Regions from separate parts of the Sediminibacillus dalangtanensis genome, predicted to be linked through region 1. Evidence: riboswitches for the same ligand, from Rfam matches in the RefSeq annotation. Region 1 holds a riboswitch; each other region holds the start of a gene.
What was found. Region 1 has a riboswitch for S-adenosylmethionine ahead of ssuE (NADPH-dependent FMN reductase). Riboswitches for the same ligand answer to the same signal wherever they lie in the genome.
Positions count from the first base shown of each region.

Region 2: another riboswitch for S-adenosylmethionine. It lies ahead of ERJ70_RS14125 (PLP-dependent aspartate aminotransferase family protein); the one in region 1 lies ahead of ssuE (NADPH-dependent FMN reductase).
Region 3: another riboswitch for S-adenosylmethionine. It lies ahead of metK (methionine adenosyltransferase); the one in region 1 lies ahead of ssuE (NADPH-dependent FMN reductase).

Region 1 is NZ_CP046956.1:3,024,497-3,032,520, forward strand. It holds gene ERJ70_RS15115 (trans-sulfuration enzyme family protein) at 1-138, opposite strand, end outside; gene ERJ70_RS15120 (LLM class flavin-dependent oxidoreductase) at 257-1,636, opposite strand; gene ssuE (NADPH-dependent FMN reductase) at 1,673-2,215, opposite strand; SAM riboswitch class I at 2,340-2,448, opposite strand; gene ERJ70_RS15130 (cation:proton antiporter) at 2,609-3,844, shown strand; gene ERJ70_RS15135 (hypothetical protein) at 4,186-4,602, opposite strand; gene ERJ70_RS15140 (BglG family transcription antiterminator) at 4,871-6,991, shown strand; partial or broken gene ERJ70_RS15145 (PTS sugar transporter subunit IIB) at 7,006-7,282, shown strand; gene ulaA (PTS ascorbate transporter subunit IIC) at 7,285-8,024, shown strand, end outside.
Region 2 is NZ_CP046956.1:2,808,752-2,816,775, forward strand. It holds gene acsA (acetate--CoA ligase) at 1-152, opposite strand, end outside; gene ERJ70_RS14110 (ABC transporter ATP-binding protein) at 182-916, opposite strand; gene ERJ70_RS14115 (ABC transporter permease) at 929-1,774, opposite strand; gene ERJ70_RS14120 (aliphatic sulfonate ABC transporter substrate-binding protein) at 1,799-2,803, opposite strand; gene ERJ70_RS14125 (PLP-dependent aspartate aminotransferase family protein) at 2,833-4,617, opposite strand; SAM riboswitch class I at 4,704-4,812, opposite strand; gene metX (homoserine O-acetyltransferase MetX) at 4,842-5,927, opposite strand; SAM riboswitch class I at 6,352-6,459, opposite strand; gene ERJ70_RS14135 (manganese catalase) at 6,693-7,517, shown strand; gene ERJ70_RS14140 (aspartyl-phosphate phosphatase Spo0E family protein) at 7,636-7,794, shown strand; tRNA gene ERJ70_RS14145 (tRNA-Arg) at 7,920-7,995, shown strand.
Region 3 is NZ_CP046956.1:2,618,966-2,626,989, reverse strand. It holds gene ERJ70_RS13185 (ABC transporter permease) at 110-925, opposite strand; gene ERJ70_RS13180 (ABC transporter ATP-binding protein) at 903-1,682, opposite strand; gene ERJ70_RS13175 (ABC transporter substrate-binding protein) at 1,695-2,687, opposite strand; gene pckA (phosphoenolpyruvate carboxykinase (ATP)) at 2,987-4,567, opposite strand; gene ERJ70_RS13165 (thiol-disulfide oxidoreductase DCC family protein) at 4,743-5,129, shown strand; SAM riboswitch class I at 5,212-5,317, shown strand; gene metK (methionine adenosyltransferase) at 5,530-6,729, shown strand; gene ERJ70_RS13155 (hypothetical protein) at 6,771-7,031, shown strand; gene ERJ70_RS13150 (sigma-70 family RNA polymerase sigma factor) at 7,153-7,686, shown strand; gene ERJ70_RS13145 (LCP family glycopolymer transferase) at 7,670-8,024, shown strand, end outside.

The DNA of each region.
Region 1 (8,024 bases):
TTGGTAAAAGTTCTCCAAATCTTCAAGGTCTTTGAATTTAAAGGCTGACGTCTGGTAAATCGGCGTCGACTTGCTATTGATTTTTTTCTCCTGGATGCCCGATAGATGAACAGATTTCGTATCAAAATGTTTCCCCATATAATCGCTCCCCTTTTACCAGCTTTACATAATTATAACTACTTTAACGCAAGATTGTTGAAAAGCGCAAGCATACTAAATAGAAAAGGAGAGGCACTATTCACCTCTCCGTTCCTGGCTACACTGTTTGAATTCCTCTGCTGTATTTTTTCCCTGGATGGTTTTCAGGAAGACGGGGACCTGCTCCAAACAGGTTATCCCTCAAGGTTTCTCCTTCATAACGGGAGCGGATGAGGCCGCGCTCTTGTAAAATCGGGACAACCAAATCGACGAAATCCTGGAAGGTTCCAGGCGTTATTGCATAGGCAATATTAAAGCCATCGATACCGGCCTCCCTGACCCATTCTTCCATCGTATCAGCTATCTGTTCCGGTGAGCCGACTGCATAGGCGCCGAGACCACCGATTCCGATAAATTCCTTGATTTCTTCCACTGTCCATTGTTTGTTCGGATCAATCCTTGTGAAATTTTCGACAGCTGATTGAATCGCATTGTTTTCAACATACCGCAAACTTTCATCAGGACCGTATTGAGAAAGATCGATACCGGTCCATCCGCCGAACAAGGCCAGTGCCCCCTCATGACTGATATGGTTTTTATAATCGTTGAACTTCTCTCTTGCCTCCTCTTCCGTACGGCCGACAACCGGGGTAAACATGGTCAGTATTTTAACATCTTCCGGATTACGTCCTGCCAGTACCGTCTCTTCTCGCAATTTTTTGACCGACTGCCTGGCAGCCTCGATGGTTGGAGCGCCGATGAAGACACATTCAGCATTGCTGGCGGCAAATGCCCTGCCTTTTTTCGAAGCACCAGCCTGATAAATCACCGGTGTGCGTTGTGGCGATGGTTCACTTAAGTGAGCGCCTGGAACTTTGAAATACTTGCCTTCATGATGGATGTCATGGACTTTTTCCGGATCCGTATAAATTCCGTTCTCTTTATCGAGACGGACTGCTTCATCTTCCCAGCTGCCCTCCCAAAGCTTGTAGCAAACATCCACGTACTCTGCTGCAATATCATACCGCTCATCATGGTTCACCTGGTCTTCCAGCCCCATATTCACTGCGGCACTTTTTAAATAAGAAGTAACGATATTCCATCCTACTCTTCCTTTTGTCAAATGATCTAAAGTCGACATTCTGCGAGCGAAGGTGTAGGGATGCTCATGGCTGACAGAAGCAGTCACGCCAAAACCAAGATGCCTGGTGACCGCCGACATAAGCGGGACGACCAGCAATGGGTCGTTCACGGGTGATTGAGCTCCCTGTCTTACCGCCGCATCCCGGGAATTCTCGTAAACATCATAGGTACCTAATACATCAGCTAAAAACACTGCATCAAAGTTTCCTCTTTCCAAAAGCTTTGCCAGCTCAATCCAATATTCACTATCCTTGTATCTGTGTGATTGGTCGTCAGGGTGTGTCCATAATCCCGGTGATTGGTGTCCTGCACAATTCATATCAAAGGCGTTTAAATAAATCCGCTTATCCGTCATTCGATTTACTCCTCCTTGTGATGGATATTTATTGGTTTAAATTGGCTGCTTTTGCTTATTGACCGTCTGGACGAAATAATCCAGTTGCTTCTCTAATCGCAGGTTTAAGTCATGATCATGAATCGGCTGTTCGATGTCCTGTTTATCGATGCATTTGTTCAAAAGATAAACGCCCTTCAAATTCTGTCCCTTCAGCGTAGCCAACAGCGGCTTCAAACTATATTCCACGGCAAGTAAATGGGAGGGACTGCCGCCGGTCATCAGTGGTAAGACCGGTGTATCCTCCAGTACATCCTGCGGCAAAATATCCAAAAATGCCTTGAGAACACCAGAGTAAGCAGCTTTATACACGGGGGATCCGACAATAGCCCCCTTTGCCTGACGGATGAGCGCTGACGCTTCCGTAACCGCCTGACTGTCATACCTTCCTTCAAACAAATCGGCTTGCGGGATATCCTTTACAGATAAATGTGCAGTGGAAAACCCCTTTCGCCTTAAAGACTCCCCTAAATAGTTCAGCACCGCGTCGGTTCCAGATTGGGCTGAAGGACTTCCAGATAAAATGATGATTTCACTCAAGAAAATCTCTCCCTTTCTGCCAAATGGCATTTACGTAGCAACTCGGGTAAGAGGGAATTTTTCCATAAGAAAAGCCCCCTTTTCCGCAGTATGAGAAAAGAGGGCTGTTATCGTCCGATATCCGCTCTTATCTCCCAAGAATGCATCTTGGCTGGAATTAGCACCTTTCTGACAACAGTCAGAGGTTGCTGAAGCTTCAATGGGCCAGTTCCCTCGGCTTCTCTGGATAAGAATTTTTAATTTGACACCTATCATAATACCAATGACTTTCCATGTCAACTACTTTTTGTAATAATCAGAATAGTGCTGCCTGCATAAAGTAGCTTGTTTGGCAGGTTTATCTGCCCGGTTTTTGAGAAACATATAGATATACTTAATCCAGGAGGAAACGTTATGCATGAATTTAACGAAACTTTTATCCAGATTCTTATCCTGCTTGCTATCTCGGTTGCCGTTATCGGGATTGCTAAAAAGATCGGTCAGCCTTATACAATTGCACTCGTTTTGGTCGGTTTATTTCTGGGCATTATTAATGTTCATGTACCACTGATAGATGAAGCAGAAGCATACATTACCCAATCAGAAGTTTTTCAGACCATTATTATTTCATTGTTCCTGCCGATTTTACTGGGGGATGCGACACTGAAACTGCCATTTCACCATTTATACCAACATAAGCGCGCAGTTCTCGGTATGGCCTTCATCGGTACGTTTCTGTCGTTTATCGTGATTGGCTTTGCCACCCATTATTTTATTGGCTTGCCAATAGCCGTGGCGTTCACGTTTGCAGCGTTAATGAGTGCCACAGACCCAATCAGTGTTGTGTCCATTTTTAAGTCGTTAGGCGTTTCGGAAAAGCTGTCCACGATCATGGAAGGGGAATCATTGTTCAATGATGGCATTGCCGTGGTACTCTTCAAAATTTCATCGATTTATTTACTTACCTATATTGAGTTAGGCTGGGAAGGACTTGGCAGTGGCATTCTGTTATTCTTGAAATTCAGTGTGGGCGGCGTGCTGGTCGGTGTCATCCTCGGCTTTATTTTTTCTCAAATCATTCGCTTTTTTGATGATTATCCATTTGAGATTGCATTGTCAGCCATCTTGTTTTTCGGAAGCTATTTTATTGCGGAGCACTTGGAGGTATCCGGGGTCATTGCGGTGGTAGCAGGTGGATTTATGTTTGCCGATTATGGCGGAAAAATTGGTATGACGGAAAAAACGAGAGTGACTATCAACACGTTTTGGGATGTGATCACCCTTGTTGCCAACTCAATCATCTTTTTGCTGATTGGATTGGAAATCCGCAACATCGATTTCAATAATCAGTGGAACATCATCGCGTTTGCGATCGTTCTTGTCATCACCGGTCGAATCATCGCCTTGTACATCAGCACATTGCCCGTAAAAGATTTGAATCGGAAAGAGCGGATTCTTCTTAACTGGGGCGGTTTACGAGGAAGCTTATCGATTGCGCTCGCTCTCAGCCTTCCAATGGAATTCACCGGCCGTGACACTGTCCTGTTACTGACCTTCTCCGTTGTCTTATTCTCTTTGATTGTCCAGGGGATGTCCATCAAACCATTGATCAAAAAGCTCGGTTTGTCAGGCACCGATTCAACCAAATAAACATGACCGCAGTGAAATCCGCTTTGTAATACCGAACGCTAACTGGACTGAAGTGTTAAAAGTGCTTCTTCAAGTATTAAGTGAATCTCGCGATGGGAGAAACAGCAAGGACACGTCAATTGATTTAGCAAAAGTAAAACTTTCTAACAGAAAACGCGCCAATCCATCAAGCTCGCCATAGCAATAAGAAATACTCATCAAACAATAGAATCATAGGAAGGTTTTCTAAGAAGCTTACCTTATATGAACAATCAAAAAAGAAACCGGACGAATTCGAATGCTTGCGTTTCGAACCATCGTCCGGTCTTTGCTTTGACCACTATACCGTTTTTCGAGTGACTTTACTCTGCTGAATTCAAATCAATTACTTTATTGACCAAAGAGGCGAAGGGCTCGTCCTCAAAAGAAAAGTCGTCTAAGTCTTTACGATAAATTTGAATGACAACCGTATCATAACCTTTCTCATTTTGAGTAAGTCCAAAATGAGAAGTCCGTGTATGGGATAAATCTTGTCTGTGTGGCAATTTTATTGCGTTGTTCATTTCCTTCGAAGAAATCGAATCACTAGGTACTTCCAGATCAACCCGCAAACGGTTTTCTCCCGCACGAATCTTGCCGAAACGCTTGGAATGCCGTTTCCATGGCAGCTTTTCCATAGTTTCAATCGCATAGTTATGTTTATCCCGGTTGATCAATTTCACTTCACATTTCCCGTTGCTTTCCAACAAGGTAATGAGCTCGTTCACTTTCTTATACATCGGATCCATCCTTTCCATACCGAGTCAGCATCTAGTTAAACTATTCCCCATCGCAAATTGTTTTACCCGTTGAATGTATTCTTTTTCAGTTGGAATGCGGGAACAGCTATGTTCATTTAATTTTGCACAGTCAGAGTGTACCAAATTAGCAACGTAAAACCCCTTTTCATTTCCCGGAATCGTATTATAATCATAATTAAGTTAGCTGACTTTCTTTTAATATTTGCACGATGTAATGGCTGCACAAATGTGAAATGGGGATCCTCAAATGACATTAGATGCGCGAAGCAAGTATATTTTGAACCGATTTGTCGAAACGAATGGATATTTAGCCGTAAGAACCATTACTAATTCATTGAATATTTCCAGAAGAACATTCTATTATGACCTCAAAAAAATCAACCAATTTTTGCAGGAGAATGGACTTCAGGAGATTCAAAGGCAGAAAAAACGAGGCTACTATTTAAGACAAGAAGATAAACATAAGATACCTTCTCTGGTCCAATTAATGAATCATACCCAGTACTTTTTCGATAAGCAGGACCGTCACATGATGATGGCTGTTCAATTGTTATCTTCTGAAAAAGCACTATTCCTGGAAGACATGCAAAAAATGACACAGGTAAGCAAAGGCACTGTCTCCAATGATCTAAAAGCACTTAAAAAAGCTTTGACAAAATTTCTTCTTGAGGTGAAGTTCGACAGAAAATCAGGTTTTTCAATTACGGGAAGCGAAACAAATAAGCGCAGCGCGCTCGTTTATTATGTCACTCAACTGGTGACAACCAATAAACGGGAAAACATTTTAGAAAAGGTGAACACAGCTGTGGTTCCGCATTTACTGAAACTGCCTTATTTTAGTGAACAGCGTCTTTATCACATAAAAAATGTAATCGTTTCCAATGAAGAGATGCTAGGAGTTGAATTGACGGACGACACAATTGAATACCTTGCTTTTCAATTCATGATTCTTATGCAGCGAATTCGCGATGGCCACCGGGTTTTGGTGGAAAGATTTGAAAAAGAAGCCTTACAACAAACCAAAGAATTCTCAGCTGCCAGAGCCATTATCAATCAATTAAGTAAGTTGGAGAATGATCCTTTACCAGAAGATGAAGTGTATTTTGTAACAATGAATCTTCTTGGTTCAAAAGTGAATCATTCAGATTTTGAAGTTCATAAGACGGAAGAAATGAAAAGTTTAAAAGCTGCCATCCACCATATGGTGTTGGATTTTCAGAAATACGCTTGTGTCGTTTTTCAAAATAAGGAGAAACTCGAAACCACTCTTTTTTTGCATCTCAAGCCGGCATATTACCGGCTTAAATACAATGTGGACATCACCGATGAGTGGAGCAGTATCATCCAACAGAAGTATCCGGAAATCTATCAACTTACCTCAAGAGTTGTTTTTCATTTGGAAGCAATTTTAGATAAAAAAATTCCGGAGCAGGAACTAGCCTATATTGCTATTCATTTTGGAGGATGGTTGAAAAAAGAAGGGAAGAAGCCGGCACCCAGAAGACGCGCACTAATTGTTTGTCAAAATGGGATCGGAACTTCCAATATGCTTCGTATGCAGTTGGAAGAATTGCTATCTACTATCGATATCGCAGGTTGCATATCATTGCGACAATACTACCAAATGAAAATCGATGTTGAAGTCATATTCTCCACCACACCAATCAAAACAGGAAGCGTACCAGTCATATTAGTCGAGCCAATTATGAACGAAAAAGAAAAAGAATTGCTTCTTAAACAATATAACTTCCTGTTTGGCAGAAATAGTTCTGCCAAAAGTAAAATCTCGGTAGAAAGCATTATCGATATCGTTCAACATCATGCTCAGATTTTGGATAAAAAGGAATTGGTTCGTGAGCTATCCTGCCATCTTCAAGCTGAAACAACCGATACATTAAAGGAGCGCGACAAACCCATGTTAAATGAATTATTGACAGAAGAAATGATCCAGTTGGTTGATGAAGTAGAAGGTTGGGAGAAAGCCATTAAACTAGCTTCCCGTCCGCTTCTTGACAGGAATTTTATTGAACAAGCATACATCGACTCGATGATCGACGATATAAAGACACTCGGCCCTTATGTTGTAATCGCTCCGAGGATTGCAATTCCACATTCCCGGCCTGAAAACGGAGTGAATAAAGTTGGTATCAGTCTGCTGAAAAGTTCGGAAAGTATTTCATTTTCAGACCAGGAAAAACATCAGGCAAATCTGATATTTGTATTGGCTGCAATAGACAATGAAACCCATCTGAAGGCCCTGTCACAACTGACAAACCTGCTTGGTGAAGAAGAAAATATCAATCGATTAATCGAAACAAGCAACAAACAAGAAATACTTGAACTTGTCGATTATTATTCCCAAGAGTAAAGGAGAGAGAAAAGATGAAGAAAATTTTGGTGGTTTGTGGAAATGGTTTAGGAAGCAGTTTTATCGTAGAGATGAATGTTAAACAAATTTTATCCGAACTCGGTATGGAGGCTGAGGTTTCTCACACCGATTTAACCACTAGGTAAAACAGAACCTGCTGATTATTACCTTGGATCGGAAGACATTGTAAATAGCTTGGACGACGGTACAAGAAATGTTATCAAACTAAATAACTTAATGGATAAAAAGGAATTGCGCACCGCCATCGAAACAAATATAAAGGAGGCGTAATCATGGTTGATTTATTAATGAATGATATACTCGGCACCCCTTCCATCCTGGTCGGCTTGTTTGCCTTTTTTGGCCTGCTATTGCAGAGGAAGCAAATCGCCGATGTCATCTCCGGCACCCTAAAAACCATTATGGGATTCGTCATTTTAGGCGTCGGAGCCGGAGCAATCACCGGATCACTGGGACACTTCAGCAGTATGTTTGATTCTGCCTTTGAATTATCAGGTGTCATTCCCAATAACGAAGCAATTGTTGCCCTGGCTCAAGATGCCTTTGGTACGGAGACAGCAATGATCATGTTATTCGGCATGTTAGTCAATATTGTCCTAGCCCGCTTTACTCCTTTTAAATATATATTTCTGACAGGACACCATACCATGTTCATGGCCTGTTTGATTGCTGTGATTTTGTCTACTGGGGGAATAGAAGGAATGATGTTGATCCTGATTGGCTCCATCATTCTAGGATCACTCATGGTGCTTATGCCTGCCATGCTACAACCATTCACTCGTAAAATCACTGGTTCTGATGACTTTGCTGTCGGCCACTTCGGATCCTTCGGTTATCTGGCTGCAGGGGCTGTCGGTAAACTTGTTGGAAAACAATCCAAATCTACCGAAGAACTCAAAGTTCCTAAATCATTGGGCTTTTTAAGAGATACATCGGTTTCAGTCTCACTGACCATGGCTATTTTATTTTTCATAGTGGCACTATTTGCAGGGCCGGCTTTCATAGAAGCAGA
Region 2 (8,024 bases), 220 kb from region 1:
GTTTCGTAAGCGGCATTCCATTTGCCGGTTTTGGAAAGACTTAGTTGTTCTGCGGCTTGCTCCCAGGAGAATTCCGCAGCCACACGGCGATAGTCTGTTAAGTTGTGTACACCTTTATCGGCTTTAAGTATTTTCCCATCATTTCCTGTCATGTTGTACCTCCTCTATGTATCCAGCTTGGTCAAGCTGTCTCGGTTGTTAAGTCCAAGCTGGCAAGTATTTCCGCTTTATAAGCAGCCTGCTCACTGCTTCCTCTTTCTCTCGGTCTCGGTTCGGAGATCGTGATCTCCCGTTCCACCTTGCCCGGCTGGCCACGCAGCACGATGATGCGGTCGCATAAATAAGCAGCTTCATCCACGTCATGGGTTACCAGCACCATTGTCGACTGATAATCCCTCCACACTTCAAGCAGCAAATCCTGCAGCTGCATTTTGGTAAACGCATCGAGGGCACTGAACGGTTCATCCAGCAGCAAAATTTCCGGTGAAGTGGCCAGTGCACGTGCAATCGCCACCCGCTGGGCCATCCCGCCTGAAAGTTGTTTCGGATACAATTTTTCACTGCCGGCAAGTCCGACACTTTCCAAGTAACGGCCTGCCTTCTTTTGTTTTTCCTCTCTGTTTCCCCCCAGACCGAAGGTGACATTGTCGAGTACATTCAACCAAGGCAGCAAACGAGGCTCCTGGAACATAAACCCAGCCGTCTTCTGTATGTCGTCCACTTTCTTATTATTGATTTCGATCACGCCGTCAAATTCGGTATCCAGTCCGGAGATGGCACGCAACAGGGTGCTTTTGCCGCAGCCGCTCGTTCCGAGAAGACCGATGATCTCACCAGGTTCCGCTCGGAAGGAAACATCCTCGACAGCTGCTTTTCCTGCAAACGTCCTTCCCACTCTTTCTAATTGAAGACTCACCGCTTTACCTCCTTACGATTTTGCAGCCCGATCTTGCCAATGCAAAGTCCGGGTCTCCAGTATTTTCAGTACCCAATCCGACAGCTTTCCGATTATTGCGAACAAGACAATACTCGCGATAATCGTTTCCGGAGCGAGCGTGTTCTGGCCGACGACCAGCAAGTATCCAAGACCCTGGCTCGCGCCCATCAGCTCTGCTGCCACGACAAACATCCACCCCAATCCGAGACCGCTACGAAGTCCGACCAAAAAAGAAGGCAAAGATGCCGGAAGAATGATCCTTCGTACCAGCTGAAATGTATTCAATCCATACATTTTCCCTACCTCGATTAACTTTCGATCGACGCCGCCGATGCCACTGACAATATTTAAATAGACTGGAAAAAAGACACCGACCGCAATCATGGCAATTTTCGATGGCTCGCCGATTCCCATCCATAAAATGAACAACGGGACCCAGGCAAGAGAAGGGATCGAACGAAATGCTTGGATAAGCGGATCGAATAGCGCTTCGGCATGTTTATAAAATCCGACCAACGAACCGAGCGCCACGGCTGCTGCCGTTCCTAGCAGAAAGCCCATCAACACCCGGTAGCTGGTGATGCCGACATGCCCCCAGAGCGTGCCATCTTCCGCCATCCCGACAATTGTCTCTAAAATAACGGACGGTGCAGGAAGCTGGTAGGCAGGAAAAACTTCCAAACGGCTTAACACTTCCCACACAACCACCAACAAAGCCGGAAAAATACTCCCCAATAACAAGGGATGGGTGAACGGATTCTTCGGTTTGATCGTCGATGGCTTGCTCTTGCTTCCCGATGTGAAGACACCGCTCACTTCACTTTGATTTTTGGCCATGTCTGGTCCTCCTCTCTGACTTTTTTATTCCGATATGGTTTCTTCCGCGAAAGATGGGTCGATCAGTTCGTCTGTCAATTCTTCAATATTGGCTTCCGGATCAATCGTCTCGCTTTCCTGTAGCACTTTTCCAGCCTCAATTAATGCGTCCCGATGTACTTTGCCGGGAACAGGCTCGGAAAAATCGTTACGTTCCAGTTGTTTGACTGCGACTTCCTCTTTGATTTCTGCTTCTTCAGCCAATAACTCGGCAGCTTCCTCCGGGTTCTCCTTGACCCATTTTCTTGCTTTTTCGTACACCTTAATCACACGGTCAACGTATTCCGGATGCTTTTCCGCAAACTCCTCGCGGACATTCAGGAAACCGTACGTATTAAAGTCAGGATTCCGATAAAAAAGCTTTGCATCCGATTCGAGTTCCAAACGGGCCATATGCGGGTCAAGCCCGGCCCATGCGTCCACCTGCCCGGATGTCAGGGCGGATGCGCCATCACCGTGCTGCAGATTGACGATTTCCACATCCTCTGCCGGAACACCTTCAGCTTCCAAAGCACGTAGCAGGAAAATGTAGGGATCGGTTCCCAGCGTGGCGGCAACCTTCTTTCCTTTCAAATCTTCGAGGCTGGTGATCCCGGAATCTTTCGCTGTGACCAATGCAGTCCATTCCGGTTTTGAATAAATGTACACATTCTTGATCGGCGCTCCGTTTGCTTTGGACATCAACGCTGCCGCTCCGGCAGTCGATCCAAAATCGACGCTGTCACTGTTCAAAAACTCCAGGGCTTTATTGCTCCCTTGGCTTAGTGCCCATTCTATGTCGATGCCCTCTTCTTCAAATTCTTCCTCTGCCCAGCCGAATTTTTTCAACACCAGGCTGGTCGGTGAATAGTACGCATAGTCAAGCCGTATCTTATCTGGCGCTCCTTCCGAACTTGCGCTCGATGAACAGCCGGCAGTAACGATAATAATCACCGCCAAAGCCGTCAGAGCTAAAAAACTTCTTATATCTATCAATGGGATGCGATTCATGGGTATCCTCCTCGTCGTTGGTATGATTTTTATATTTCACAGGCGTAAGTCGTAATCGTTCCACGTAAGCGCTGCGCTTCTTTGTACGTGCAGCGGTTATGGACCACCTGAAGCCCAGCATTTCTGGCAATTTCGGCCGCTTCATCCGAAACAACTCCTTCTTGCAGCCAGAAAATTTTCGGCCGGACTTCCGCTGCTTCGCGGGCGATTCCGATTGCGGCTTCCGGACTTCTGAATACCTGGACGATATCGATCGGTTCCGGAATGCTTTTCAAGTCTGGGTATGCCTTTTCTCCTAAAATTTCCGTTTCCCGTGGATTCACCGGTATGATTTTATAGCCAAGCCGCTGCATTTTCCTAGCCAGGCGATGGCTTGGTCTCGCCTCTTTGCCGCTCAGTCCAACAATCGCCAATGTTTTTTGACGCTGTGTTTCTTTCCCGTCGGTTTCGACCCGTTCTGTCGGGGACTGCAATGCCCAGCGGATTACTCCCTCATCGTTGATGACGATTTCTGGTCCGCTCTCCTTTTGTTGCCCCGTCGCTTTTGCCAATGCTGCATCCAAATCGTTGATCAAATCTCTCACCGACTCGATCCCCACCGACAGCCGGACGAGCTCCGCTTTGACTCCGGTCCGTTCCAATTCCTCCGGTGACAGCTGCTGGTGGGTCGTGGAGGCCGGATGGATGATCAACGATTTGGCATCTCCGACATTGGCTAGATGCGACCATAAAGCCACATTGTTGATTAACTTGCGGCCTGCTTCTTTCCCGCCCTTAATGCCAAAATTGACGATTGAACCGTACCCGTGCTGCAAGGTTTCACTTGCTTGCTGGTGGGACGGATGCTCCTCCAATCCTGGATAGGACACCCATTCCACTGCCGGATGGTCCTTTAAGTAACGGGCAAGCTCCACCGCATTCTGGTTATGCCGTTCAACGCGCAGATGCAAAGTTTCCAGGCCTTGCAGCAGCAAAAAAGCGTTGAAAGGACTCAGCGAAGCTCCGAAATCACGCAGCAGCTGCACCCTTACTTTGGTGCTGAACGCCAATGTTCCGAAATCCACGGCATAGCGGATGCCATTGTAGCTCGGATCCGGGTCCGTAAACTGGGGGTATTTTTCCGAATTCCAATCAAATCTTCCACCATCGACGATCACCCCGCCAATCGAAGTGCCATGCCCTCCAATCCATTTGGTTGCCGAGTGAACGACAATATCTGCTCCAAGTGTGATTGGCTTGCAAACATGTGGTGTAGCAAAGGTGTTGTCAATGATCAGCGGCACCCCATGTTCATGGGCGATTCCCGCAACTTTTTCGACATCGAGCACGTGCAGACTGGGATTGCCGATGATTTCTCCATACACTGCTTTGGTTTTATCGGTAATCGCCGCGCGGAAATTTTCAGGATCGGTCGGATCGACAAAGTTTACCTTGATGCCATAACGCGGCAGGGTGGTCGAGAACAAATTGTACGTACCGCCATATAAGTTGGTGGCAGCTACAATTTCATCCCCTGCACTGGCCAGGTTAAGAATCGATAATGTGATAGCTGCCATACCGGAAGATACACCGACTGCCGCCACGCCTTCCTCCAACAAAGCCAGCCGTTTTTCAAAAACATCTACAGTCGGATTTCCCAAACGGGAATAAATGTTTCCCGGTTCATCGAGAGCGAACAACCGCTCTGCATGTTCTGTATCGTGGAACACATAGGAAGTAGTTTGATAGATTGGGACAGCTCGCGACCCTGTTGTCGGATCCGGGGACTGACCGCCGTGAAGTGATAACGTTTCTAAATCATAAGTATTTGCCATGTTTCTATTCCTCCTGTTAATTAACTTTTTATCAGCCAAAACAAAAAGCCCTCTTCATAAGAAGAGGACTGATCACACAATCTCTCCTCTTATCTACCAGGATTACTCCTGCAGGAATTAGCACCTTTCAAGTCAATTCGACTTGAAGGTTGCCGGGCTTCATCGGGCCAGTCCCTCAGCCTCTCTGGATAAGAGTCCATATTAAATTGTCTTGTCTTTGTGTATTAGTTTTCCAATCCCGATTTAATAATGCTTCCCCATTTTTCAAATTCGACCAGAAAACCGTCATGCCCGAAACTGGTATCAATCAACGTGTATTCTGCCTCTTTCCCATTCTGTTTCAACTGGTCGATGAACTGTTCCAGCGAACCCGGCGGAAACAGCAAATCCCCGCTGTAACCCAGCGCCGTTACCGGTGCTTCAATCCGGGAAGCGGCCTGTTGCCAACCGTCGCGACCACGCCCGATATCATGGGTATCCATCGCCTTCAACAAATACAAATAACTGTTGGCATCAAAACGTTTGGTCAGCTTTTTCCCCTGGTAATCAAGATAGGATTCGATTTCATAGGCAATTTCATCGTGGAAGTTCCCGGCAGGGGCACGCTGCTTCCTGGAAAAACGTTCATTGAACAAATCTCCCGATCGGTATGTGATCATCCCCACCATACGTGCCAGACTCAATCCACTCTCCGGTATGGTTCCTTCGGTATAATTGCCATTGTTCCAATTCGGGTCATGAAGAATGGCAAGCCTTGCGATATTGTTAAATGCAATCGCATAGTCGGTCAAGTACGGCGTGACAGCCAATGGGATCAAACGGTCCATTTTGTCAGGGTACATCACTCCCCACTCCAATACTTGCATCCCGCCGAGCGACCCGCCTATGACTGCGGTCAAATGGTCGATACCCAATTTTTCAAGTGCCATCTGTTGGGCACGGACCATATCGCGGACCGTTATAAACGGAAACTTGGCCTGGTAGGGCTCTCCTGTCCGAGGGTCTAGACTAAGCGGTCCGGTCGAACCATTGCAGCCGCCCAATACGTTGAATGAAATAACTTGGAACCGATCACTATCGATAAAGCCCCCAGGGGTGATCATTTCTGCCCAGTAGCCTGGCATATCCTGGTCACCAGCTGCATGTTGGCTGCCGGTCAATGCATGACAGACTAGGATTGCCGGTCCCTCGGCCAATCCAACCCGTTCGTAGGCAAGCTCAACCTCCTGGATCACGGTACCGGATTCCAACTCGAGTTCTCCTATGTTGACAGTACCGGTCTTCCTCTCAACAGCTGTTTTCACTTCCATACGACGGATCCACCACCTTTCTTGTTTTCAATTGATTTGCTCATTTCTCAATCCATTCGCCACAGCGAACCCATATGGATATTCTTTATCACTTTTCCAGTTGTTTGCCTCCCAGTTAACTGTCCAGGAAGGCAGGACAAAAGCGCAAGCGCCTGTTTAAAGGAGTACAGGCTAGAGTCGCCACGTCCTGTGGCAACGCCTGCATGACCCACATCGTTTGGGCCTCCGACAAGCTTAAGAATAGCCTCGGCTTGGCGCTTTTTGCCACACAGAGGGTGGGCTTAAGACCTCGAGGGGGTAAGCGCTGGAGCTGGATGTGGCTGGTTCAGCCAATAATGATCCACAGACAGTTAAATTTATAAATTTCCTACACAATAAAAAAATGCCTCTCCAGAAGATAGAGAGGCATTGGTTATCAATTCACTCCTTATCTTCCAAGCTTTCGCTCAGCAGGAATTAGCACCTTTTTAAGCCGTGGCTTAAAGGTTGCCGGGTTTCATCGGGCCAGTCCCTCCACCTCTCTGGATAAGTATTCGCAATATTCCGTTTTGATTGTAACCAGAATTCTAGCATGTAGCAGAAAACCTGTCAACAGGTTTTCTGCCTATTTCATTTTTTAAAATTATTATTAAGAAAAAATAAGAATAAACCGTTTATTTCCCGTTACTTGCGGGAAGATGTTAACTGTCGCGATAGGACGGGCCCGCCAGCGATATCGAAGTCAGAAGAAAGCAGACGAAATTACTTAAAAAGGTGGTTTTTCACTTGTTTTTTCACAGAAAAGAACTTCAGTATCATGCAAAACCAGAAAAGTCCGACCCACTCTTTGCCAAGCAGCTCCAGGAGATCTTAGGTGGACAATTCGGTGAAATGTCCGTAGCGATGCAGTATCTTTTCCAAGGCTTCAACACGCGCGGAAACGAAAAGTATAAAGACTTGATCATGGACACTGGTGCAGAAGAACTTGGCCACGTTGAAATGATTGCCACCATGGTTGCACGTTTACTGGATGGAGCGCCAATCAACGAACAGGAAAAAGCGGCTGAAGACCCTGTAATCGGCGCAATTATGGGCGGTATGAACCCGCATCACGCGATTGTTTCCGGACTCGGAGCCACTCCGGAAAATAGTGCAGGCGTCCCATGGAGTGCAGGATATATCATTGCCAGCGGCAACTTGATGGCAGACATGCGTGCCAATCTTAACGCTGAATCGCAAGGAAGACTGCAGGTTGCCCGACTTTATGAATTGACGGAAGACCGCGGTGTCAAAGACATGCTTTCCTTCCTGCTGGCCAGAGATACCATGCACCAAAACCAATGGATGGCAGCCCTGCAGGAATTAGAAGAAAAAGAGGGCGGCAAAATCACTCCTACCACCGTACCAGCAGAATGGGAAGCATTGGACTTCTCCCATAAACTGTATAACTTTTCTGAAGGAGAGGATAGTGCACGCGGTATTTGGGCTTCTGGCAATGCGCCTGACGGCCATGACTTTCAATATGAAAGCGAGCCAGTAGGCTTTGGAGGAAAACCGGAACTGAAACCAGCTCCTCCATATGTACACTCAACACCTCCCCTTGATAAATAAACACAGACAAGCGAAATAGACCTGTGTACCAAGTCGTGCACAGGTCTATTTTTTGGTTGTTTTTTTCTTGTTGATCAAGGGAAGTACATATCGTGATACACTTTTCTTGGAGGGAATTATGGTTTATTTGCGGGAACTGGAAGAAAAAATCGAAGCATTGCGACTTAAAATGTATGAAGCATACAGTAAAAATCCGAGTGGGCAAGAAGTGCTGCAAATATCCCAAACGCTGGACGAAGCCATCAACCAGCTTGAACAGCAAAAACGACAGCAATAATTTGTTTAGTTCTCGCTGCCTGTTCAATAGGTTATATTTTACCTCTTGCATTCAAAAATTATATGACGTATAATAGTCGTTGTCAGTCGGCGCTGAATATCAGCACCGAATAACCCTATTATTTTGCGCTCGTAGCTCAGTCGGATAGAGCGGTGGTTTCCGGTACCACGTCTGTCGGGGGTTCGAATCCCTCCGAGCGCGTATTTCAAAAGGACTTCCTTCAAGTAATT
Region 3 (8,024 bases), 410 kb from region 1:
TACGCGTGCCCGCGGAAAGCGAAGTACCTTGCCGGAGTGGGAAGTTGCACTTTTCATCCGCTTGATTTTGTGCTGTAAGGTTTGATTGCGCCACTTGCGGTGGAAAAAATTATCGTTCTGTATTTTTAATCAGCCATTTTTCTAACTTTTCAACAAGTTGGTACATAATCGCGGCCAGAATCGCAATGACCAATAAGCTATAAAGAACAAGTGTAAAATCGAAGACCTGGAAGCCATAAACGATCAAATATCCAAGCCCTTTGGCAGAAACAAGGAACTCCCCTACAATCACTCCGACCCAGGAAAGGCCGACATTCACTTTCAACGTAGAAATCATTGCCGGAAAAGAAGCGGGAAGGATGGCAGTTGAGAAGCATTGCCTCCTACTGGCCCCAAAGCTTTTCAAAACCTTCACATAGTTCTCATCCACTTCCCGGAAGGCAGCATAGACCACTAAGGTTGTAATGATGACACAGATGATCGCTCCCATTGCTATAATCGAAACATAACCCGGTCCTAGGGCAACAATGATGATCGGCCCTAAGGCAACCTTTGGCATGGCATTTAGTACGACTAAGTAAGGGTCTAATATCTTGGATAGTTTTTCGGACCACCAAAGGATGGCAGCAAGAATAATTCCGAGGATCGTACCGACCGCAAAGCCGATAATCGTCTCGATAAGCGTCACGTGAAGATGAAACCAAAGAGACCCATCCAGCAGTTTTTCCGTGAACAGCAAGCCGACTTGGGAAGGCGAACTGAAAATTAACGGATCAATCCACTCTTGTCTGCTCGCCAACTCCCAGCAGGCAAAGAATACAACGAAAATGACGAACTGCCAAAGAATAACACTTTTCCGCTCGGATTTCCGGCGTTTTCGGTATTGTTCAAAAAGTTGATCGTCAGACTTGGTATTTGTTTTCAAGGGAATTCAACTCCTCCCAAATACGATCGAATAACAATTGATATTTTAAATGCTTCCTTGCCTGAAAAGGAGGCAGGTCCCTTAGTTCGATCGGTACTTCAAATATCTCCGCTATTTCTCCTGGATTTGCTTTCATCAAGTAGATTTGATCACTCATGGCAATTGCTTCGCCAATGTCGTGGGTAACGAGGACAGAGGTTTTGTGGTATTCCTTTAATAGATGGGAAACTAAATCTTCCAGCTTCAACTTGGTTTGATAGTCAAGAGCAGAAAACGGTTCATCCAGCAATAACAGCTTCGGATCAGTGATAAGCGTCCGGATCAATGCCGCACGCTGCCTCATGCCTCCAGATAGTTCGGCGGGATAAGCGTGGATGACATTTCCCAAACCGATTTCCTTTAAAAAGTCAATTCCTTTTTCTTGTACTTCTGCCGTTTGCTTTCGCTGGACTTTCGGTCCGATCAGAACATTATCGAGTATCGTTTTCCAAGGAAATAAATAATCCTGCTGCAGCATATAGCCAATCTCTGCTTCCGCATCTTCTACTTTAATGCCTGACAATGTCACTTCTCCACGGGTTGGCTTGATTAATCCCGAAATAATAGAAAGTAATGTTGTCTTTCCGCAGCCACTCGGGCCCAAAATCGAGATAAACGAGCCTTCTTCCACCGTAAAGGATATATTATCCAAAGCTTTTGTGTAGCTTTTTTCTGTGAAATACTGATGAGAAATGTGATTGAGAGCCAAGAAAGACATGGTTATCTCCTCCTATTCAGCCATCACATCTTCGGCAATGGTAGTGTTTACAAGCTCCTCATACGGGATATCCTCCGGCAGTTCCCCGGCTTCCTCCATGATTGCTTTAAGATTTTTCCATTCTTCTTCATCTAAAATTGGATCTTCTGCAAACGACCCTTGGCTTTTATAACGCTCGATAGAGGAGCTTAGAAGCTCTTTATCTACATCTTCAAAATAAGGTGCTACGATTTCAGCTATTTTTTTGGGTGGCTGTTCCTGGATATAGGTTTGCGCTTTGTAAATGGCTCTGGCGAATTTTTTCGCAGTATCTTCGTTATCTTTGAGAAAGCTTTGTTTTGCCATAAACACCGTGTACGGTACATGGCCGGACTCCTCGCCGAAGGAAGCAACGATATAACCATTTCCTTCTGCCTCAAACTTACTTGCTTGTGGTTCGAAAAGCTGAACGTATTCTCCGGTGCCGGATGTAAATGCACCCGGAATATTAGCAAAGTCGATATTCTGGATTAAGTTCAAATCTTCATGCGGGTCGATTCCATGCTGTTTCAACACATATTCGCCGACCATTTGCGGCATCCCGCCTTTTCGCTGTCCAAGAAAATCACTACCGATTAGATCTTCCCATTTGAAGTTATCATTTGGCTGTTTTGCTACCAGGAAGGTGCCGTCAGTCTGGGTCAATTGGGCAAAGTTGATAACCGGATCGTTGGCACCGCGCGCAGCTACATAAATGGATGTTTCGGACCCGACTAACGCCACATCTGCATCATCGGATAACAATGCCGTCATGGTTTTATCTCCTCCCCAGGTCGTCTGCAGCTCGACTTCCAGTCCTTCATCAGCAAAATACCCTTGTTCCAAAGCGACATATTGAGGAGCATAAAAAATACTGCGGGTAACCTCGGCGATTTTCACCGATGTTTTTCCTCCGTTCGAACTACATGCGGTTAATGCAAGAACACATACAAGTGTAAATAAGCTAAGCCAGTGGTTTCTTTTCATATCGGTCAACCTTTCGTTGAAATATATTCGGTTGGATTATTGTATGCGCAAGCCCAAAGTGTGTGAAATGCCCAGGGGAATAGAAGCTGGAAATGCGAAGAACAAGGAAGCTATTTTTCTTAGGTGACAGGATAAGGAATCGGAAGTTATCCTTAATCCTATTCCTAGTAAAGTACTCCTATTTATGGAGCATCGGAATGGTTCGGAGGAAGAGAAGAGGAATTAAAAAATCCTGCTGAGAAAAAATTTCTCTGCAGGATTTAGTGTGAATCGATTGCTCGTGGAGTCACTACATCTATTTATCCCTCGTACACAGGGCCGGCGTTTTTGATTTCCTCGCTTACTTTTGTAAAAGACCGGAAATTTTCATGAAACTTAGCTGCAAGTTGTGCTGCTTTTTCCTGGTAAGAGGAATAAGATTCCCAGGATTCCCATGGTTTCAGCAATTGGCTCGGAACACCAGGAATGGATTCCGGAATATGAAGCCCAAAATAGTCATCTGGTACCGTGTTTACTCCATCGAGACGCTGCTTCAGGACTGTGTCCACCATCGCTCTTGTATAAACAAGCGGGATTCTTTCCCCGATACCGAAAGGTCCTTTTATCCAACCGGTATTGATAAGGTAAACGTCTGCATCATATTGATCGATCTTGTCGCCGAGCATATCGGCATATACCGCCGGGGCAAGCGGCAGGAAGGGTGCACCGAAGCAGGCGGAAAAAGTCGCTTCTGGTGCGGTGATGCCCCGCTCCGTACCAGCCAGTTTACTGGTGTAGCCGCTGAGAAAATGATACATCGCCTGTTCCTTTGTCAATCTGCTGATTGGAGGGAGTACACCAAATGCGTCGGCAGTCAGGAATATAATCGATTTTGGATGTGGTCCCTTGCTTGGGAAAATGCTATTGTCAATATGGTCCAACGGGTAAGCAGCCCTTGTGTTTTCCGTCCGTTCCGTATTGGAGTAATCGGGCATTCCGTTATGACAGAAAACATTCTCCAGAACAGCACCATGTTTGATGGCATGGTATATCTGAGGTTCTTTCTCCTCACTTAGCCCGATGCACTTGGCATAACATCCCCCTTCGATGTTGAAAACGCCATTAGGTGACCACCCATGTTCGTCATCCCCGATAAGACAGCGATCAGGATTTGCAGACAATGTCGTTTTGCCTGTACCGGATAATCCGAAGAACAGGGCAGTATCTCCTGAATCACCGGTATTGGCGGAACAGTGCATAGGGAGCACTCCCTGTTGTGGCAATAAGTAATTCATAACGGAGAAAACTGCTTTTTTAATTTCCCCTGCATATTCGGTGCCGCCAATTAGGATGATTCTTTCTTCAAAAGAAATAATAATGAAAGCCTCTGAATTGGTGTTATCTCTTTTGGGATTTGCTTTGAAAGTGGGAGCGGAAATGACAGTGAACGCATTATGTTTACCGGCAGTCTCTTTGTCTTCCCGGATAAAAAGCTGTCGGGCAAACAAGTTATGCCAGGCAAATTCGGTGATGACTTCAATCGGAAGTCGGTAGTCTGTATCAGCTCCTGCCCAGCCGGTAAAGCGAAAAAGCGTGTCCTGGGAGCGAAGGTGCTCCATGACGCGTTCATACAAGGCGATAAAGCTGTTTTTATCCATCGGCTTGTTGATAGAACCCCAGTCAACTTGTTCAGCTGCTTCCCCTTCGTTTACAATGAACTTGTCTTTCGGAGAGCGTCCGGTATATTTTCCGGTAGTGACGCTGACGGCCCCATTGGCAGTAATGGTTCCTTCGCCGCGTTTCTCGATGATTTCTACCAGTGCTTCTGTAGAAAGATTGAATTGGCAGTTCTGCAGGATCGTTTTGCCCAATTTAGAAGCGCTTTCATTTGTTGGGTTCACTTGCTCACTTCCTTTGTGTAAATTGATAGCTTGATAACGAATAGTATAACATAATGATTAATATATAACATACTGGTTTACAAAATGAAAGGTGATCGTTAAAATTTCCGCTATTGCTTTATTTTCGTTAAAATAAAGGGAAGGGACTAGTAAAAGCTCAAAAAGGCGGGATAATATGGAACGTAAATCAATTGTACTCTACGATGGCGATTGTTACTTGTGCCGGCAGACAAAACAAGTAATCAAGCTGCTGGACTGGTTTGGCGCTTTTCGATGGCTATCGCTACAGGAATATGAAAAAAGGCAAACCGTTTCGAGTAAACAACGGGAAGTGATAAGGGGAGAAATCCATCTCGTGAAGCCTGATGGGAAAATAAGTACAGGTTACCAAGCTGTTCGATTTATGCTTGTCCGTTGTCCTTTAACTGCACCGCTGGGATTCCTGATGTACCTGCCGTATGCTGAAGTGATAGGAGACCCTCTGTACCGATTGATAGCCAAAAACCGTTATCGTATTTTTAAAAACAAGTGTACCAACGGTGTGTGCAAACTCCCTCAATAGCATAAGTTAATTCCAACCAAAAAGGTGGTAATTTATTGACATTGCCGGCATGTTTCGTTACGATAAAGTGCGAACGGATACTCTCTTATCCAGAGACGGCGGAGGGACAGGCCCGAAGAAACCCGGCAACCATCATGCAGATGAAAAGGTGCCAACCTGATGCAAGGTTTTACCTTGGACGATAAGATGAGAAAGGCCATTTTCCTTTCCTTCTCCTTATTAAGGAAAGGTTTTTTGTTTGATTAGAGGTAAAATACCATGCGCTCATGATTTTATTCGTATAGATGACAAAAAACAGTTTAACGGGAATGGAAATTCACCAGCTTAATGAAATTGTAATAACATACCTAGGAAAGAGCGGTTCCGTATTATTTGATGAAATGAAGGAGGATTTAGCAGAATGACTGCAAATCGTCGATTATTCACCTCAGAATCGGTTACAGAAGGACACCCCGATAAAATTTGTGATCAGATTTCTGACGCCATTTTAGATGAAATTTTGGCAAGTGATCCAGATGCTCGTGTGGCATGCGAGACAACTGTTACTACCGGTCTGGTTTTAGTATCGGGGGAAATCACTACCACTACTTATGTTGATATTCCAAGCATTGTTCGTAAGACAGTGAAAAATATTGGGTACACGAGAGCGAAGTATGGCTTTGATGCGGAAACTTGCGCTGTCCTGACCGCGATCGATGAACAGTCCCCTGATATTGCGGGGGGCGTGGATCAGGCTTTGGAAGCACGCGAAGATACAAGCTACGATGAAGAAATCGAAGCAATCGGTGCTGGTGACCAGGGTCTGATGTTCGGGTACGCAAATAATGAAACGCCAGAGCTAATGCCGCTGCCTATTTCACTCGCCCATAAAATAAGTAAGCGTCTGTCAGATGTCAGAAAGGAAAACATTCTGCCTTACTTGCGCCCGGATGGAAAAACCCAGGTGACAGTAGAATATGATGAAAATGACAAACCAGTAAGAGTGGATACCATCGTCATTTCCACCCAGCATCATCCGGAAATCGAGCTCAAACAAATTCAACAGGACATTAAAGAATTTGTCATTAAGCCGATTGTGCCGGAAGCGTTTCTGGATGAGAAAACAAAGTATTTCATCAATCCAACAGGCAGGTTTGTAATCGGTGGTCCACAAGGGGACGCCGGCTTGACAGGAAGAAAAATCATTGTTGATACTTACGGGGGATACGCCCGTCATGGAGGCGGCGCATTCAGCGGAAAGGACGCCACCAAAGTGGACCGCTCGGCTGCATATGCGGCACGATATGTTGCGAAAAACATTGTGGCAGCGGAACTAGCCGAGTCCTGTGAAGTCCAGCTTGCTTACGCCATTGGTGTGGCAGAACCAGTATCCATATCGATTAACACCTTCGGTACAGGGAAAGTAACGGAAAATGAATTAGTAAAAGCTGTGAGGGAATTATTTGACCTTCGTCCAGCAGGTATTATCAAGATGCTTGATTTGAAACGTCCTATTTATCAAAACACAGCTGCGTACGGACACTTTGGCAGAACCGATATCGAATTTCCTTGGGAAAAGACCGATAAGGTAAACAGTTTGAATGAATTTTTGAACCAGTAAATGTAACAATAGCATAGTTGAAAAGGGTAAAAAACCGAACGATGATTCGAAATTTTAATTATTCGATCTCGTTCGGTTTTTTTATTTTTATTTTAACCTGTGAAGTAACCAATTTCTCTTTTGAATCAATGGTGGTAAACATTCCGGTCCGGCAAGGTGCTTTGCTTAAGCTTGTCGGAGGACCAAACGATGTGGGTCATGCAAGCGTTGCCACAGGACGTGGCGGCTTTAGCCTGTACTCCTTTGAACAGGCGCTTGCGCTTTTCTTTATTGAGGTGGGTATGATGTTTGTGCATTTTTGATACCACAATCCTTTCTACCGATGAGGAGAGGCAGAAAATTTCTGGTTAATTCCGAAACTAATCGATTTCGGCTATCGTCTATAGGTGGAGTTAGCAAAGAAAGGTGGAAAAGAGGGGAGTTATGGAAAAAGGAGAAAAAGAAGATTTCTTAGAAGCGATAATGTTAAAACATGGGGATGATTTGGTAAGATTAGCATTCAATTATGTGAAAGATAAAGAAACTGCTAAAGATATGGTCCAAAATTCTTTCATTAAGTGTTATGAAAACTTGGGTAAATTTCGTTATGATTCAACCATCAAAACATGGTTATACCGGATCACCGTCAATCAATGCAAGGATTATTTAAGGAGTTGGCATTATCGGAAAGTCAAAACCAAAAGTGTGTTTGTGAATGCAATCAAATCTATTTCATCCTTAACAGAAAATGAGGTTATAAAAAAATCAGAATCTGAAGAGATGAAAAGTCTTATGTTCTCTTTGCCCGAAAGCTACAGAGAAGTTATTTATTTATATTATTACAAAGACTTATCCATCCCAGAAATAGCTGAAGTAACTGGTTTGAATCTTAACACCGTTAAAACAAGACTTAGGAGAGGAAAGCAAAGGCTGAAAAATTTACTAGAGGAGGCTGAGGTGTATGGGGAAATTTACTAAGCGAATTTCAAGATATGAAGATGATCATGATTTAACGTTTACGAGAGAAGACAGGATAGAAACACTTAGAAAAATCCATAGGAAACACAAAGGTAACCGAAGGGATTCTTTGTTCTACATTGGTAAACGTTTTGTCGGTCCAATATTAGGCACTTTCATTGCAGTACTTTTATTGATAGGGATTCTTTTACCAAAATTTTATCAAAATGACGGGATAAAACAGCCACTTTCAAACCATGCCTCTGAGCAAGAGCAAGAAAGTACTTCATTTTCCGTCTTACTAATGGGAAAGGATTCAACTGAGAATGATAATATGAGAACGACGGTTCATATTTTAT